DNA from 2 places in the Bradyrhizobium sp. LA6.1 genome. Region 2 is predicted to be linked to the other one. Evidence: predicted binding sites of a transcription regulator. Region 2 holds the regulator's gene; the other holds the start of a gene.
The links. Region 2 encodes LexA, which represses DNA repair genes until DNA is damaged. Its sites were predicted from a motif close to TGTTCNNNNTGTGTTCNG; they were not measured.
Positions count from the first base shown of each region.

Region 1: ABIB99_RS00100 (DUF3072 domain-containing protein) is a predicted target of LexA. The motif match lies at 5,368-5,385, and genes of this name have one in related genera.

Region 1 covers NZ_JBEPQK010000001.1:15,034-22,426, forward strand. Annotated here, with positions in the region: gene cbbX (CbbX protein) at 1-195, shown strand, start outside; gene rpe (ribulose-phosphate 3-epimerase) at 192-929, shown strand; gene ABIB99_RS00075 (hypothetical protein) at 1,321-1,533, shown strand; gene ABIB99_RS00080 (universal stress protein) at 1,565-2,401, opposite strand; gene ABIB99_RS00085 (Do family serine endopeptidase) at 2,596-4,131, shown strand; gene ABIB99_RS00090 (hypothetical protein) at 4,403-4,765, shown strand; gene ABIB99_RS00095 (DUF6496 domain-containing protein) at 4,778-5,065, opposite strand; gene ABIB99_RS00100 (DUF3072 domain-containing protein) at 5,137-5,331, opposite strand; gene ABIB99_RS00105 (hypothetical protein) at 5,447-5,668, shown strand; gene ABIB99_RS00110 (hypothetical protein) at 5,687-5,872, shown strand; gene ABIB99_RS00115 (hypothetical protein) at 5,971-6,216, opposite strand; gene ABIB99_RS00120 (hypothetical protein) at 6,313-6,570, opposite strand; gene ABIB99_RS00125 (hypothetical protein) at 6,627-6,932, shown strand; gene ABIB99_RS00130 (HWE histidine kinase domain-containing protein) at 7,021-7,393, opposite strand, start outside.
Region 2 covers NZ_JBEPQK010000003.1:139,143-146,535, reverse strand. Annotated here, with positions in the region: gene ABIB99_RS07840 (HAD family hydrolase) at 1-476, shown strand, start outside; gene ABIB99_RS07835 (hypothetical protein) at 631-825, shown strand; gene ABIB99_RS07830 (molybdopterin molybdotransferase MoeA) at 1,057-2,268, shown strand; gene lexA (transcriptional repressor LexA) at 2,445-3,146, shown strand; gene ABIB99_RS07820 (hypothetical protein) at 3,792-4,226, shown strand; gene ABIB99_RS07815 (GAF domain-containing protein) at 4,559-5,392, shown strand; gene ABIB99_RS07810 (ComEC/Rec2 family competence protein) at 5,402-7,393, opposite strand, start outside.

The DNA.
Region 1 (7,393 bases), on a different contig from region 2:
CAGCCCTTCTTCTCCAACGCGCGCTCGATCCGCAACGCGGTCGATCGTATCCGTCTGCGGCAGGCCGATCGCCTCGTCTCCGATCTCGACCGCATGCTCGATGTCGCCGATCTCGAGACGATCGATCCGACGGATGTCCTTGCGAGCCGCGTTTTCAGCGGTGGTGCGGACGCGCAGAGGAGTGCGAAGCCATGACGGGAGAAATCCTCATCGCGCCTTCGATCCTGGCCGCCGATTTCGCGCGCCTCGGCGAGGAGATCAGGGCAATTGATGCTGCCGGCGCCGACTGGATCCACTGTGACGTCATGGACGGACATTTCGTGCCGAACATCAGCTTCGGCGCCGACGTCATCAAGGCGATCCGACCGGCGACGGCGAAGATCTTTGACGTGCATCTGATGATCGCGCCGACCGATCCCTATCTGGAGGCGTTCGCAAAGGCAGGCGCCGACGTCATCACGGTTCATGCCGAAGCCGGCCCGCATCTGGACCGCTCGCTCCAGGCCATCCGCGCGCTCGGCAAGAAGGCTGGTGTCAGCCTGTGTCCGGCTACTCCGGAAGCTGCGATCGAATACGTGCTTGATCGTCTCGACCTCGTGCTTGTGATGACGGTCAATCCCGGCTTCGGCGGCCAGTCCTTCCTCGACTCCCAGATCGAGAAGATCAGGCGCATTCGAAGCATGATCGGCGACCGGCCGATCCGGCTCGAGGTCGATGGCGGCATCACGCGCGACAATGCCGCCGCCGTGGCTGCCGCAGGCGCCGACACCCTCGTGGCAGGATCGGCCGTGTTCCGCGGCAAGAGCAGCGCCGATTATGCCGGCAATATCGCCGCCATCCGCGCTGCTGCGGAAGCCGGCAGGGTTCCGAAGCTGCAACATGGTTCGGCGCAGACGATCCGGGCCGGCGAGGCCGCGCTCACCCGGTAGAATACGGCATACAGGCGTGGCAGAGCCGGCGTCGCGCTGGTTGTGCCATGGCGTGCCATTCCGTCCGAGGTTCTACAGGGCATGCCGCACAGCGCGGCGGGCCTTCCTCGCGCGAGAGTTCTGCGCAGAAATGCAGGGCAATCTCATCGGGTGGCCGGAATCGATCGAACGGTATCTTGATCTGATCGGCATCTCCGTCGTGCGCCAGCGCTACGCCTGGCCAATGAGTTCCACGTGGAGTCCTCCGATAGGAACCAATGGGGCCTGCGCGTTTCCCAGACGTTAACCCAGGTTGCGCGGGACGCTTCGCACGCAGTAAATGTTTTGCATAACCGCCATCGGCCTGACGTAAATCAGGGCAATAAGCTCAGTGAATGCGAGGGAGGGTCTCATGGAGAACGTACGTCGCTACCGGGCGCTGGCGTCTCTCTGTCGTCAGCAGGCGGCCTATCGGCCGCTCCAGAACTGGCAACTCCTTGGCCAAGCCGAACATTTCGAATACCTCGCGGAGATTGCGCTGAAGGCGCATTTCGACGCGTGCAATGCGCAACCCGAGGACGACGCCATCGCCACCGCGCCATTTGAGACCCCCGCCGCGGCGTGAAGGCGTCGGTCCGTTGCGGATCATCTCTCGATCAATGCGACATCAGCGTCGGGACGGTCATGGCTTCCAGCATGGCGCGGGTGACGCCGCCGAGGAAGCGTTCCTGCAGCCGGGAGTGGCCGTAGCCGCCCATGACCAGGAGATCGAGGCTCTCGTCGGCGGCCAGCGACAGGATGGTCGGCTGGATGTCGGCGCGCGCCGCCGACAGGCTGACCGTGCGGGTCGACAATCCGCGCCGGCCGAGGTGTCTTGCCAGATGGCTTGCCGAGACCTCGTCGGGAACCGCGTCGGCTTCGTTGATCGTGATGATCACGATCTCCTCGGCGCGGGCCAGGAAGGGAGCGGCGTCGCGCATCGCGCGGGCGGCGAGGCGGCTGCCATCCCAGCAGATGCCGATCCGGTTCGCCCTGAATGACCCACGAAAGGTGTAGGGCAGGAACAGCACCGGTCCGCCCGCCTGGAACAGGATCTCGCCGGGCATATCATTGTCGAATGAGCCTTGCGCCGGATCGGGCTGCAGCACGATGCTGAGATCGTGGAGCCGCGCCATCTCGCCGAGCGAGCCGGCTGCGTCCGCCGGGATTGCGCCGAGCGGGTGGCAGGTGCAGGAGATGCCGGCGTTCGTGGCTTCGCTCCGAAATATCGCCAACGCGGCCTCGGCACGCTCCACCGCGCGCTCGCGCTCCATCTCGAACACGGCCGCTACGGCGGCACCGCCATCCAGGACGTAGGCAGTGCTGCTCGCGACGTACCCGACGGCGACCGCGTCGACGTGTGCGTTGAGTCTCGCCGCGAGCGAGATCGAGCCGTCGATCACCGCGCTCATCGGGCGCTCGGTCGGGATGTGGACGAGAATGTCTTTGTACATGGCGCGCCTCCGATGGACATCATCCAGTGGCCGCAGCCTATCACTGCGCACGTGGCCTGTGTTGAGCCGCATCAAATATGCAGCCCTGATTTTCGCGGCACCTTTGCCAAGATTTAATCGGACGGACGGGACGCCGTAAGGTGACGATGTCCATGTTGGTTGCAAGGCGACTTACCCAACATGGACATTTCGACATGAACGATCACGTCAATTCCGACACCACCACGTCCCGCAAGATCTTGAAGCCACGCCGGCTTGCGCTGCTGGGCACCGTGGCCGCGCTTGGCGTGGCCGTGCTCGCTGCCTCTCCCGCCTCTTCGCAGTTCGGTCTGAATTCCTTCATCGGGCCGGCCCAGGCGGCGGAAGCCGCCGCGACGCCGCCGGGCTTCGGCGATCTCGTCAGCAAGGTCAAACCCGCCGTCATCTCGGTGCGGGTCAAGATCGACCAGGACAATGACAAGAGCGCGATGCTGCAACAGAACCGGATGGATTCGGACGAGGATTCGCCGTTCGACCAGTTTTCGCGGCAGTTCGGCTTCCGCGGCCCGGGTGGCATGAACGGCATGCCGCGCCAGCGCCACCAGATGATCACGGGCGAGGGTTCCGGCTTCTTCATCTCCGCCGACGGCTATGCCGTGACCAACAACCACGTCGTCGATCACGCCGAGTCGGTGCAGGTGACCATGGACGACGGCACGAGCTACACCGCGAAGGTGGTCGGCACCGATCCGAAGACCGATCTCGCGCTGATCAAGGTCGATGGCAAGAGGGACTTCCCGTTCGTTAAATTCTCCGACCAGAAGCCGCGGATCGGTGACTGGGTGGTCGCGGTCGGCAACCCCTTCGGCCTCGGCGGCACCGTGACCGCCGGCATCGTCTCGGCCAACGGTCGCGACATCGGCAACGGTCCCTATGACGACTTCATCCAGATCGACGCGCCGATCAACAAGGGCAATTCCGGCGGTCCGGCCTTCGACATGAACGGCAACGTGATCGGCGTGAACACCGCGATCTTCTCACCCTCCGGCGGTTCGGTCGGTATCGGCTTCGACATTCCGGCTTCGACCGCGAAGCTCGTCGTCGCGCAGCTGAAGGACAAGGGCTCGGTCACCCGCGGCTGGCTCGGCGTGCAGGTGCAGCCGGTGAGCGCCGAGATCGCCGACAGCCTCGGCCTCAAGGAGGCGCGCGGCGCGATCGTGGACAATCCGCAGGACGGCAGCCCCGCGGCGAAGGCCGGCATCGAGGCGGGCGACGTCATTACCGCCGTCAACGGTACCGCGATCAAGGACTCCCGCGATCTCGCCCGCACCATTGCCACCCTGGCGCCGGGCACGTCCGTGAAGCTCGACGTCTTCCACAAAGGCGCGAGCAAGACGGTGACACTCGCCCTCGGCGAGTTGCCGAACGAGCGGCAGGCCAAGGCCGGCGAGGGCAAGGCGCAGCCGAACACCGGCACGCCGCGCCTCGGTCTCAGCCTGGCGCCGGCCGGCGACGTCCAGGGCGCGGGCCAGAAGGGCGTCGTCGTGACCGAGGTCGATCCGCAGGGACCCGCCGCGCAGCGCGGCATCCAGACCGGCGACGTCATTCTCAATGTCGGCGGCAAGGCCGTCGCCAATGTCGGCGACGTCCGTTCCGAGCTGGCGCAGGCCAAATCATCCGGCAAGAACAGCGTGCTGTTGCAGGTGAAGAGCCAGGAAGCGACGCGGTTCGTCGCGGTGCCGCTGGCCTAAGCCTCGCGCTTCCCGCGGCAAACTCAAAAGGCGGCCTGCGGGCCGCCTTTTTCGTGCGCGTCTGGAAGATTCCCACAGGTGCCGATAACATTCTCGTTAACGGCAGCGTTGATGACGGGTTCGTCCGAAAAAGCCGCGTTCGCTCGTCACAGTTCGGAATCACGTGTTGGGCTTTGGCGTCAATGAAGACGCCCAGGCGAATTGCAGGAGTGGAACTTCGAACGCCCGGCCTTCTTGTGGAACCGGTGGTTCGCATTTGATCGGTGCCGACATGGATCGATTGAAGCTCTCGCTGAGGTGTGCGCTGCTTGTGGCGCCGCTTGTCCTGACGACCGGAAGCGCCCTGGGGCGCGACGATGGCCGCTACGCCAACTCGCCGCTGAAACCCTGGTTCGACAGCTTGCGCAGCCATCTCGGGCCCTGCTGCTCGGATGCAGATGGCTTTGCTGTATCCGACCCCGATTGGGAATCGCACGATGGGCACTATCGCGTGCGGCTCGACGGGCAGTGGGTGGACGTGCCTGATGAGGCCGTCATCACCGAGCCAAACCGGGCTGGCCACACCATGGTGTGGCCGGTGAAGACTGCGTTCGGGATTTCGATCCGCTGTTTCATGCCGGGCAGCATGATCTGACGCGAGTGGGCGTTACCGCTTGCTGGATTTGCGCTTCGCGGTCTTCTTCGCTTTCTTGGCTGTCTTCTTGGCCGTCTTCTTCTTGGAGGTCTTTCGCTTCGACGCCTTCTTCGGGACCTTCTTGCCCTTCGCGCGCGCTTCCGACAGGCCGATTGCGATCGCCTGCTTGCGACTCTTCACGCGTCCGCCACGACCGCCGGGGCCGCTTTTCGCGGTGCCCTTCTTATAACGGCGCATCTCGCGCTCGACATCACTGCTGGCGCTGCGTGAGTAGCGGCGTTTCTTTGCCTTGCGTGCCATCAACTCTCTCCCTTGGCCCGGGAAAGAACCGCATCATTGACCCTACGTTCCAAATGCGCTGGCCGCGCTCCTCAGAAGGAGTTCGCCAACTCGATCTCGTCTTCCAGCGCTCGAATGCGGCGCGCAGCCTCAGTCGAGGACAGAGCCCGATCGTATTGAGTGGGCTGATAGGCCTCCTCGCTCAGACGCTTCAGCCTCAGCCCCTGCGCTCTCGTCATCTGCTCCGCGAGGAAAACCCTGGCGTCGTATTTACCCTGAACCTGCATTTGGCCTCTCCGTTCTGAAATCGTGACTTGACTATATGTTCTTATTTTGTTCTAACAAGCCATGGACAACAGAATTAATGAAATTCGACGCAAAATCAGCGCCTTGAGGCTCGAAATGGCCGACATCGAGGTGTCTGTGCGCGACCTCGTCGATCGCGACCGCGACTGCACAGAAAAGGCCCTGGCGCAGATGGATCTGCGCCGGAAAATCAACCTGCTGATCGGCGAATGGAAGGCGGCCGGTGGCGGCGATGTCCTGCCTGACGTCCGCGAGCGGGTACGCCTTCGTCCTGCAACGACATCCGGCAGTCCGCTGCGCGTGATCGCGCGCCGCTGAGAATTTTGGGAGCGTGCGGTGGAGGAAGACCCGGACACGTACCGGATTCTAAAGCTGCGCGCCGAAATTCTCGAACTCGGCTCCGCCATCCGGCAATTGCAGCGCGAGGGTCTCGACGATGCCGCAGCGCAGCTCCTGATCGCACGCAAACGTGCACAGCTTGAGCATCTCGTGAAGGCGAATGCCGCGGGACGGCCGCTTTAGCGATCTGACGCTGGAAGGATTCCCAATCCAGCTCCAAGCTCCAGCTCCAAAGCGAAAGGCCCCGCGTCGCCGCGAGGCCTTTGATCGTCGGCCGGAGCTCACTTGGTGTTGCTCATGCCGCCCTTGTTGTTCGTCATGGTGCCGCCTTGGTCGGAGCCGGGGCCTGAACCACCTTGACCGGAGGGATCAGCTCCCTTGGTGGACTTGGTGTTGGCGCCTGTGGTCTGCGACGACGACATCGCGGATCCAGGCTTGGCCTTATGCGACTTGGCCTGCGCGGCGAACGGAGCGGCGGCGAGGCCGGTTGCCAGCATCACGGTGAGAGCGAGCTTGGTGGTTTTCATGCGCGGGAACTCCCTGAGTTGAATTGACGCAGGCAGCCAACCGCCGTTTGCCGCAGGAGTTCCGCACGAAAGCGCCCGGTGCGCGTCACGCGCGCTTCAAAATTCCTTGTCCTCGGCGAGGATGAACACGAGGCCCGTGAGCGTCGCGCCGATCGCGAACGTCGTCACCAGTGTGATGATGAAGACCATGGCGGCCGAATGTCCGCCGTGGTTCAGCAAATTTGCGACCGCCGGATTGAACAGGACGAGGGCGAGCCCGAAGACAAGGCCGAGGGCTGCGCCCATCATCGCATGCGTCATCAGCTTGATGACGCCGGTCGGAGAGATGAGGCTCGGCGACTTTTTCCCGCGCATGGAACCGCCTCGCGGTGTGGCATAAAACGCGCACGACGATTGCGGGTTCCATTATCATGACGATTTTGTCATTCCCCGCTTCATCCGACGTTCATGGCGGTCTTGCGAGGATGAATGCCATCAACACGGGAACATTCGATATGGGTAAGGTCGTCTTTCTCTATCGCTCGCTGGCCTATCGCAACGCGGCTGTGGACATGCTGCGCAAGGCGCGCAAGCTGCCGCGCGGCGTCGAGCGGAGCGCAGCCCGCCGTTACGCGCGGGCGCTGCGCGAGCTTTCGCAAACGGAAGCCTGGCTGGAAGGACGTGTCGCTGACGAACCGCAGGCGATGCAGCGCGTGAGGGTCGCCGCGGCGCGCTAGATCATGATCGGTTCTGAGTGAATCAGGGCCGAAACTCCAGATTCCTGTCCTTACGCGCGAACCGGAGCCCACTTCGCTCGCAAGCGCTCTAGCCTGAGGCCCGCTGAAGGGGTTCGGACGGAGCCGCGTCGAACTTGCTCGCGGCCGACGGCGCTACGGTCTTCCGCGTCAGCGGCACCTCGAGGCGGCACAACAGGCCTTCGGCACGCCAGTTGAATTCCGCCTGTCCGCCGAGTTGCGATTCCACACTGGCAAGCAAGCTCCGCGTGCCGAAGCCACGGGATTTCGGCGTCCTCACCAGCGGGCCGCCGGTTTCGTCCCAGGTCAGTGTGAGGTGGTCGTCCTCGACCTGCCAGCCGATCGCGAGCCGCCCCGACCGCGTCGAGAGCGCGCCATATTTCGCCGAATTGGTGAAGAGCTCATGCAACGCCAGCGCCAGCGTCTGCGCTGTCGCCGGCGCC
Region 2 (7,393 bases):
GCGAAGCCTACCGGCTGCACGAGGTCGGCAAGATCAGCGACGAGGCCTATTTTGACTCGCTGCGTGTCGCGCTCGGGATCGGCATTTCGGACGCACAGTTCCTGGAGGGCTGGAACGCGATCTTCGCCGGCGAGATGCCCGACATCGCCGAGCTGCTGCCGCGTGCGGCAAAGCAGTTGCCGCTCTACGCTTTCTCCAACACCAACCGGCCGCATGTGGACCACTTCTCGAAGGAATATGCCGGCCTTCTCGGCCATTTCCGCGAGCTGTATCTGTCGTCCAGCATCGGCCTGCGCAAACCGGATGTGGAGGCCTTCGATCATGTCGTGGCCGCGATCGGCGTGCCGGCGAACCGTATCGTGTTCTTCGACGATCTTGCCGAGAACATCGAAGGAGCGCGGTCGCGCGGCCTGACCACGATCCACGTGACCTCGCCCCGCGACGTCGGGAACGCCCTCAAGGCGCTCGGAATCTGATCTCTGACCGGCAAGCCGACGGGCCGCGAATGGAACTATTTTGCCCGGGGGCGAGGAACCAAAACCCTTTGTGCATTTTATACAGAGTTCCCGGAACGATTGCCCCTCTCAGGACTCATGAGTCCGTTGGGAATTCTACATCGGGCTTATCGTCGTGTTGGGCAAAACCTACCTCACCAAGCAGGCCTCTCTGCTGATGAAATTCGCCAGAACCACCTCGGATTCTGACCTTTCCGCAAGACTGATCAGCAAGGCCGCCGACCTGAAATCCCAGGCCGACCCGCTGCCTGACAAGGATCAGGGCCCCGCAGCGCCGGACGTCAGTCCGTACAAGCAGCCGGGGGGCTGACCGATGCTGGCCGTGGCTCTCGTCTTTCTCGTCCTCGCCATGGCCATCCTCGTACCGGTCTGTCTCGCCTTCTGGATCATGCCGCGGCGGACTTGATGCTCACCCTTCATCGCAGAGCGGATGACGCAGGATAAATCATCCTGCGCGGCCACTGTTTTGCCTCTGCGCCTGCACTCGGCTAGAACTCTCGCCGCCGATTTGCCCGAACGGGCCCAGCAGGAGTTTTCACCCGTGGCCCTGATGCCGGTTTCCGACGCGCTCGCCGCGGTGCTGGCGGGCGCAGAGCCGCTGCCTGAAGAGATGATCGCGCTCGACGCAGCCTTCCACCGCGTGCTCGCACGCGACGTCGCCGCGCGGCGCACGCAGCCGCCGCAGGCGATGTCGGCAATGGACGGCTATGCGGTGCGCGCGGTCGATGCGGCGAAGATCGACTCCCAGCTCACCCTGATCGGCGAGGTCGCGGCGGGCCGCCCGTTTGCGGGATCGGTCGGCGCCGGCGAGGCCGTGCGTATCTTCACCGGCGGTGTCGTTCCCGATGGCGCTGATGCGGTCGTGATCCAGGAGGACACGATTGCGGACGGCAAGCGCGTCACCATCAAGGAAGCCGCCGTAACGGGGCGGCACATCCGCCCCGCCGGCGTCGACTTCTCGGAAGGCGACGTGCTGCTGCGCAAAGGGGCCCGGCTCACCGAGCGCGACCTCGCGCTCGCCGCCGGCATGAATTACCCGCAACTGCCAGTCCGGCGACGCCCGAAGGTCGCGATCCTCGCCACCGGCGACGAGCTGGTGATGCCGGGTACGACGCCGGGCCACGGCCAGATCGTCTATTCCAACGGCTACGCCCTGCACGCGCTCGCCCGCAGCGAGGGCGCCGATACCATCGACCTCGGCGTGGCCGCCGATACGCTTGAGGCGACCACGGCCGGCATCGGCCGCGCGCGGGAGAGCGGCGCCGACATCCTGATCACGACCGGCGGCGCGTCGGTCGGGGACCACGATCTGGTCCAGCAGGCGCTGAGGGACGAAGGTATCTCGATGGCGTTCTGGAAGATCGCGATGCGGCCGGGCAAGCCGATGATGAACGGGCGGCTCGGCGCGATGCGCGTGATCGGCCTGCCCGGCAATCCGGTGTCATCCTATGTTTGCGGCTTCCTGTTCATGGTGCCGTTGATTCGCGCGCTTTCGGGCCGTTCGATGATTCATCACCGCCGCGAACGCGCGGTGCTGGGCCGCGATGTCGGCGCCAATGACCAGCGCGAGGATTATCTGCGCGCACGCCTCGAGCTGCGCGACGACGGCACGCTCCTCGCCCTCCCCGTCAATCACCAGGATTCCTCGCTGCTTGCGAATCTCGCTGCGGCACAGGCACTTCTCGTGCGCGCGCCATTCGCGCCGAAGGCCCAAGCCGGCACGCCTTGCGAGGTCTTGCGACTGCCCGTCTGATTGCTTCGTTCGCGTGCGTTCCGCGAACTTTGTCGCGTTCACGGTAAATTAAGCAGTTGCGGAACATGTATCGAACATATAGTGTCCGTTCATGATTTGTTTCGAGAATGTAGCGGCTTACTGCTGAATTCAGCGTCTCGGAATCGAACGACATCAACCGGGGGATTTTGGTCGAGATGTTAACGCGCAAACAATACGAGCTCCTGCGGTTCATCAGCGAACGGCTGAAGGAAAGCGGCGTGCCGCCCTCCTTCGACGAGATGAAGGACGCGCTCGACCTGCGCTCGAAATCGGGCATCCATCGCCTGATCACCGCGCTCGAGGAGCGCGGCTTCATCCGGCGCTTGCCCAACCGCGCCCGCGCCATCGAGGTGATCAAGCTGCCCGAGCTTCAGGCCGCCGCCGGCAGCCGTCGCGGCTTCACGCCGAGCGTCATCGAAGGCAATCTCGGCAAGGTCCGCACGACTTCGAGCCCGCCGGCGGACGAGGGCGAGCGCCCCGTCGCGGTCCCCGTGATGGGCCGCATCGCGGCCGGTACGCCGATCGAGGCCTTGCAGACCCGCAGCCACACCATCAGCGTACCGCCTGACATGCTCGGCTCGGGCGAACATTACGCGCTCGAAGTGCGCGGCGATTCCATGGTCGAGGCCGGCATTCTCGACGGCGACATGGCGCTGATCCAGCGCAACGAGAGCGCCGATACCGGCGATATCGTGGTGGCGCTGATCGACGACGAGGAGGCGACGCTGAAGCGCTTCCGCCGCCGCGGCGCCTCGATCGCGCTCGAGCCCGCCAATGCGGCCTATGAGGTCCGCATTCTGCCGCCCAACCGGGTGAAGATCCAGGGCAAGCTGATCGGGCTGTACCGGAAGTATTGATACCGGACGTGCCGGTATCGGTTATTTGGCGCCCCGCGCGCTTTCGATCGGCATCGCCGATCCGAGATTGGAGCGGACGATTGTCCGCTTCCGCTGGATAGTCTTTCTGGTTTCGCGCAGATTATCCGGCCCCTCCTCCAGCGGTAAATCCTCGGCACGCCGCACGAAGCAGCCCTGCTTCGCGGCCTTCAGGTTCGAGGAGAAGTCATCCGCCGGATCGTTCTGAGCACACTTGCTGTGGCGCTGATCGCAGCATCAGCGTCGCAAGCCTTGGACGTACAAGCCTTGGCCGTGCAAGCCTTGGCCGTGCAAGCCTTGGCCGCGCAATCGCGGCCCCATGTCCGCAAGGATACCGCCATGAGCGAGCAAGTCCGCAAGGCCCTCGACGCCGTCGACCAACCGTCGCGGCCGGGCTGGCAATATTCCGGCTGGTCGGCGCCTGCGGGGCGCTGACACGCGCCTGCAGAATGCAAAGGGGCGGGCTTTGTTCCTGGTGGATTCGGGAAAGTTAATGTGATTGCGGCCTGCGGCGGCGAGCCGTAGATTTGCCTACAACCCGGCAGAACGTTTGGTATTTCCACTCTGATAGAGGCCTGCGCCTCGATTAAGAGACGTGGGTCGCTATCCCTGCATGAGGAGCACCCGATGTGTGACTACAGCCTGCATGCCGTCGCGTCGCGTCCCGCCGAAGTCGGCGAGACGATCGTCACGACAACCTTCCGCGGCACCTCGACGCGCGGCTTTGCCTCCGCGGCCGATCCGACCGTCGCGGTCTGCCTGCTCCCGGGGACGGAGCTCGCGTTCGCCGACAACGTCCGCTACGACAATCGCTGGATCTGGACGCGCACCGTCAATTCGCGCGTCGGCAAGTTCGGCAAGATCGATCCGCACATTCCCGATCGCCATCATGATGCGATCGAATTCCCCGACGGCAAATCCGTGCTGGTGACGCAGCTGGTCGAAGGCCAGCGCGCGACCGTGCTGCAGCTACCGGTGACCCAGCCGCTCGGCGAGCGCGAGCACAAGCCGCAGACCATCACCGACAGCCGGACAACCATCACCCGCCTGCCGATCGGCTGATGCAGCCATTCCCGGCCGGCAGGTCGGGCCAGGATTGAAATCGCCATCGCCGGCCGAGGCCGGCGAGATGGTGTCGTTTGTGTCCCGCGAAACTCCATCGGGCGGACCAAGCCGTGGCGTCTCCCACCGCACGAAGTTTGCGCTGTCCTGCCTGAATTTTGAACGTCCGTTCCGCAGCCAAATGGCCGATGCTTGGTGCGGCTTGAGACCGCGGGCACGTTCGATGAAGACCTTCATTCGCGTCGTTGAACTCTGGGTGCCTGACCGCACGCGCATGCGGCTGGAAATTCGGCGGCGGCCTCTACGGCGAAGGGTTGTCCGCGTTTAGGGACGTGAGCGAGGATCTGCACTTCGGATATGACGAGGGACTTCCCGGCAAGGCCTGGGCCGGCGGCCACCCCGTGATCCTCACCAGATTCACCGATTCCTATTTTAAGCGGACCGATCAGGCCATCGCCGCCGGGCTGACCTGCGGCGTGGCGGTGCCCGTGTTTTCAGGCGAATTCCTGCAAGCCGTCATGGTGCTGTTCTGCGGCGACGACGAGGCCCATGTCGGCGCGATCGAGCTCTGGCACAACGATGCCGAAACCTCCCACGAGATGGCGCTCGTCGACGGTTATTACGGCACCGCCGACATGTTCGAATTCAACTCCCGCCACACCAGATTTCCGCGCGGCTTCGGCCTGCCCGGCCGCATCTGGAAAGCCGGCCTGCCTCTGATCATCAAGGACCTGCACGATGCCAGGAGTTTTCTGCGCTGGGAGGACGCCGCCAAGGTCGGAATCAATCTCGGCGTCGGCGTTCCCTACCGGACCGGCACCGATCAGACCTGGGTGCTGACATTCCTCTCCGCGCAGGCGACGCCAATCGCGCGACGCTTCGAGATCTGGGTTCCGGACGAGGCCCGTTCGGCGCTGGTCTTCCGCGCCGGCGATTGCAGCGGGCAGACCGACCTCGCCGCGCTTTATGCGACGAAATCCATCGCCAAAGGCGAAGGCAGCATCGGCGGGGCCTGGGCCACCGGCATGCCCGCGCTCAACGACGATCTCGCGCGTGACGGCTCGGTCGCGGCCTTGCAGGCCAGCGCCTCTGGACTGAGCCAGATGGTCGTCCTGCCGGTGATCGGCAACGCCAGGCTCGACGCCGTGCTGGCCTGGTATCTGTAACCCGTCCGCTCAATCCTCGGCCTGCAGGTCGGCCTCCGATGGCGTCGCGTCGCGGTTGCGGGGAGCCGCCGCCTGCGGCCCAAGGCTCGCGCCGAAATCCGCCTCGCCGGCAGCCGCCGGCGACCACGGACGGTCTGCCCCCCTTGCCTTCGCCGCCTGAACCGCAAAGCCGTCGCCGCTTCGCGTCAGCGCCAGCGCGCCCTGCCTTGCGAGACGCTGACGGTCGACAACCATCGCCGCGCAATCCGGCGGCGCCGGCCGCGCCGTCACCACCAGCGCGGCCCGGCTGCAATCGTCAGCCAGTGAATCGATGCGCAAGGCCAGCGCGACCAGACGCCCGTCGGCGAGCGGCGTCACGCAGCCGGCCTCGTCGCACGACACGCCGGCGGCCAGTGAGGCACTGCCGGCGTCGCGCGGATCGGCGTCGGCGGCGAGCCATTCCTTCAGAAGAAAACTGTCCTTGCTCGACCTGATGAGTTGCAGGTGCCCATCCCTGCCCCGCACCGCGACACTCTGGCCGTCACCGGCGATCAGGACATCGGGCTGCCGCGCACACAGTCCCCAGAGGATCGCGGCCAACAGCACCACCGCGCCGGCCCAGCGCAACGGCGTGCGCAACAAGCCCATCACGATGATTCCCAAGCTTGCAACGATCAGCGGTGCGATGCCGAAAGCCGAGATGCGGCCGACCGCGCCCGGCAAAGCGGCCACCCAGCGCGACACCGCAACCATCCAGTCGATGCCGATCCCCATCAGCCACCAGAACGGACCATCGAGTCCGAACGGCGCTGAAATCAAGCCCAACAGGCCCGCGGGCATCACCAGGGCCGAAACCACCGGCATCGCCCCGAGGTTGGCGAGCACGCCGAACGGGGTGACACGGTGAAAGTGGAAAGCGGCATAGGGCGTGGTCGCGAGCCCCGCGATCAGCGAGGCCAGGAACAACATCGCGATCTCGCGCCCGCCCCACATTGCAATCCGCGCGGTCGCGGAATGATCGGGCGACGCAAACAGGTTCGGCATGCCGATCTGCACCAGCGCCACCAGTCCGAGCGTTGCCGCGAACGACATCTGGAAGCTTGGATGCAAAAGTGCTTCCGGTGCGACCGCGAGCACGATCAGCGCGGCCACCGCCAGCGTGCGGAAGGTGATAGCACGGCGATCGACCATGACCGCGATCAGCACCACCGCCGTCATGAAGAACGAGCGTTGCGTCGCGACCTCCGCGCCCGACAGCAGCAGATAGAACGCGGCTGCGACCAGCGCCGCGGCCGCCGACCATTTCTTGATGGCAAAGCCGGCCGCCATTCCAGGGATCAACGCCAGCAGCGCGCGCACCGCGAAGAAGACCACGCCGGCGACGACCGCCATGTGATAGCCGGAAATCGAGAGCACATGTCCGAGCCCCGAGATGAACATGGCGTCGTTGACGGGCGTGGTAATCGCATCGCGCCGGCCCGTGAGCAGCGCGGTCGCAATCGCCCGGTTGTCGCCCTCGAGCGTGGCGCGGATGCGCGCGTCGATCGCATCGCGCAGACCCTGCATGAAGGCGGCATAACGCAGCCGCAAGCCACCGGCGTCCGGCGGCACCGATGCCGCAATCGTGCCCATCACGAAGCCGGAGGCGCCGATGCCCTGGAAGAACATGTCGCGCGAAAAGTCATAGCTGCCGGGGCGCACCGGCGACAACGGCGGCAACAGCCGCGCCTTCAACTGCACGAAGCTGCCGACCTCGGGCGCAGTCCCCTTGCGCACGGAGAGGCGCACGCGCTCGAGCTTGACGTCGCTGCGCTGCGCCTCCATCGCGGTGACACGCAGCACGAAGCGGTCGGTGCGCTCGCGGATGTCGCGGGTCTCGACGAAGCCCGACAGCGAGACGGAATAGAGCGGCTTTGCCAGCACCGTGTGCGCGATCCGCGCCGTCTTCCAGGTCGCCGTGGCAAAGCCGGCCGCGACCGCCGCGATCATGATCGCCGGTGCAAACAACCGGCTCCGCCGCAA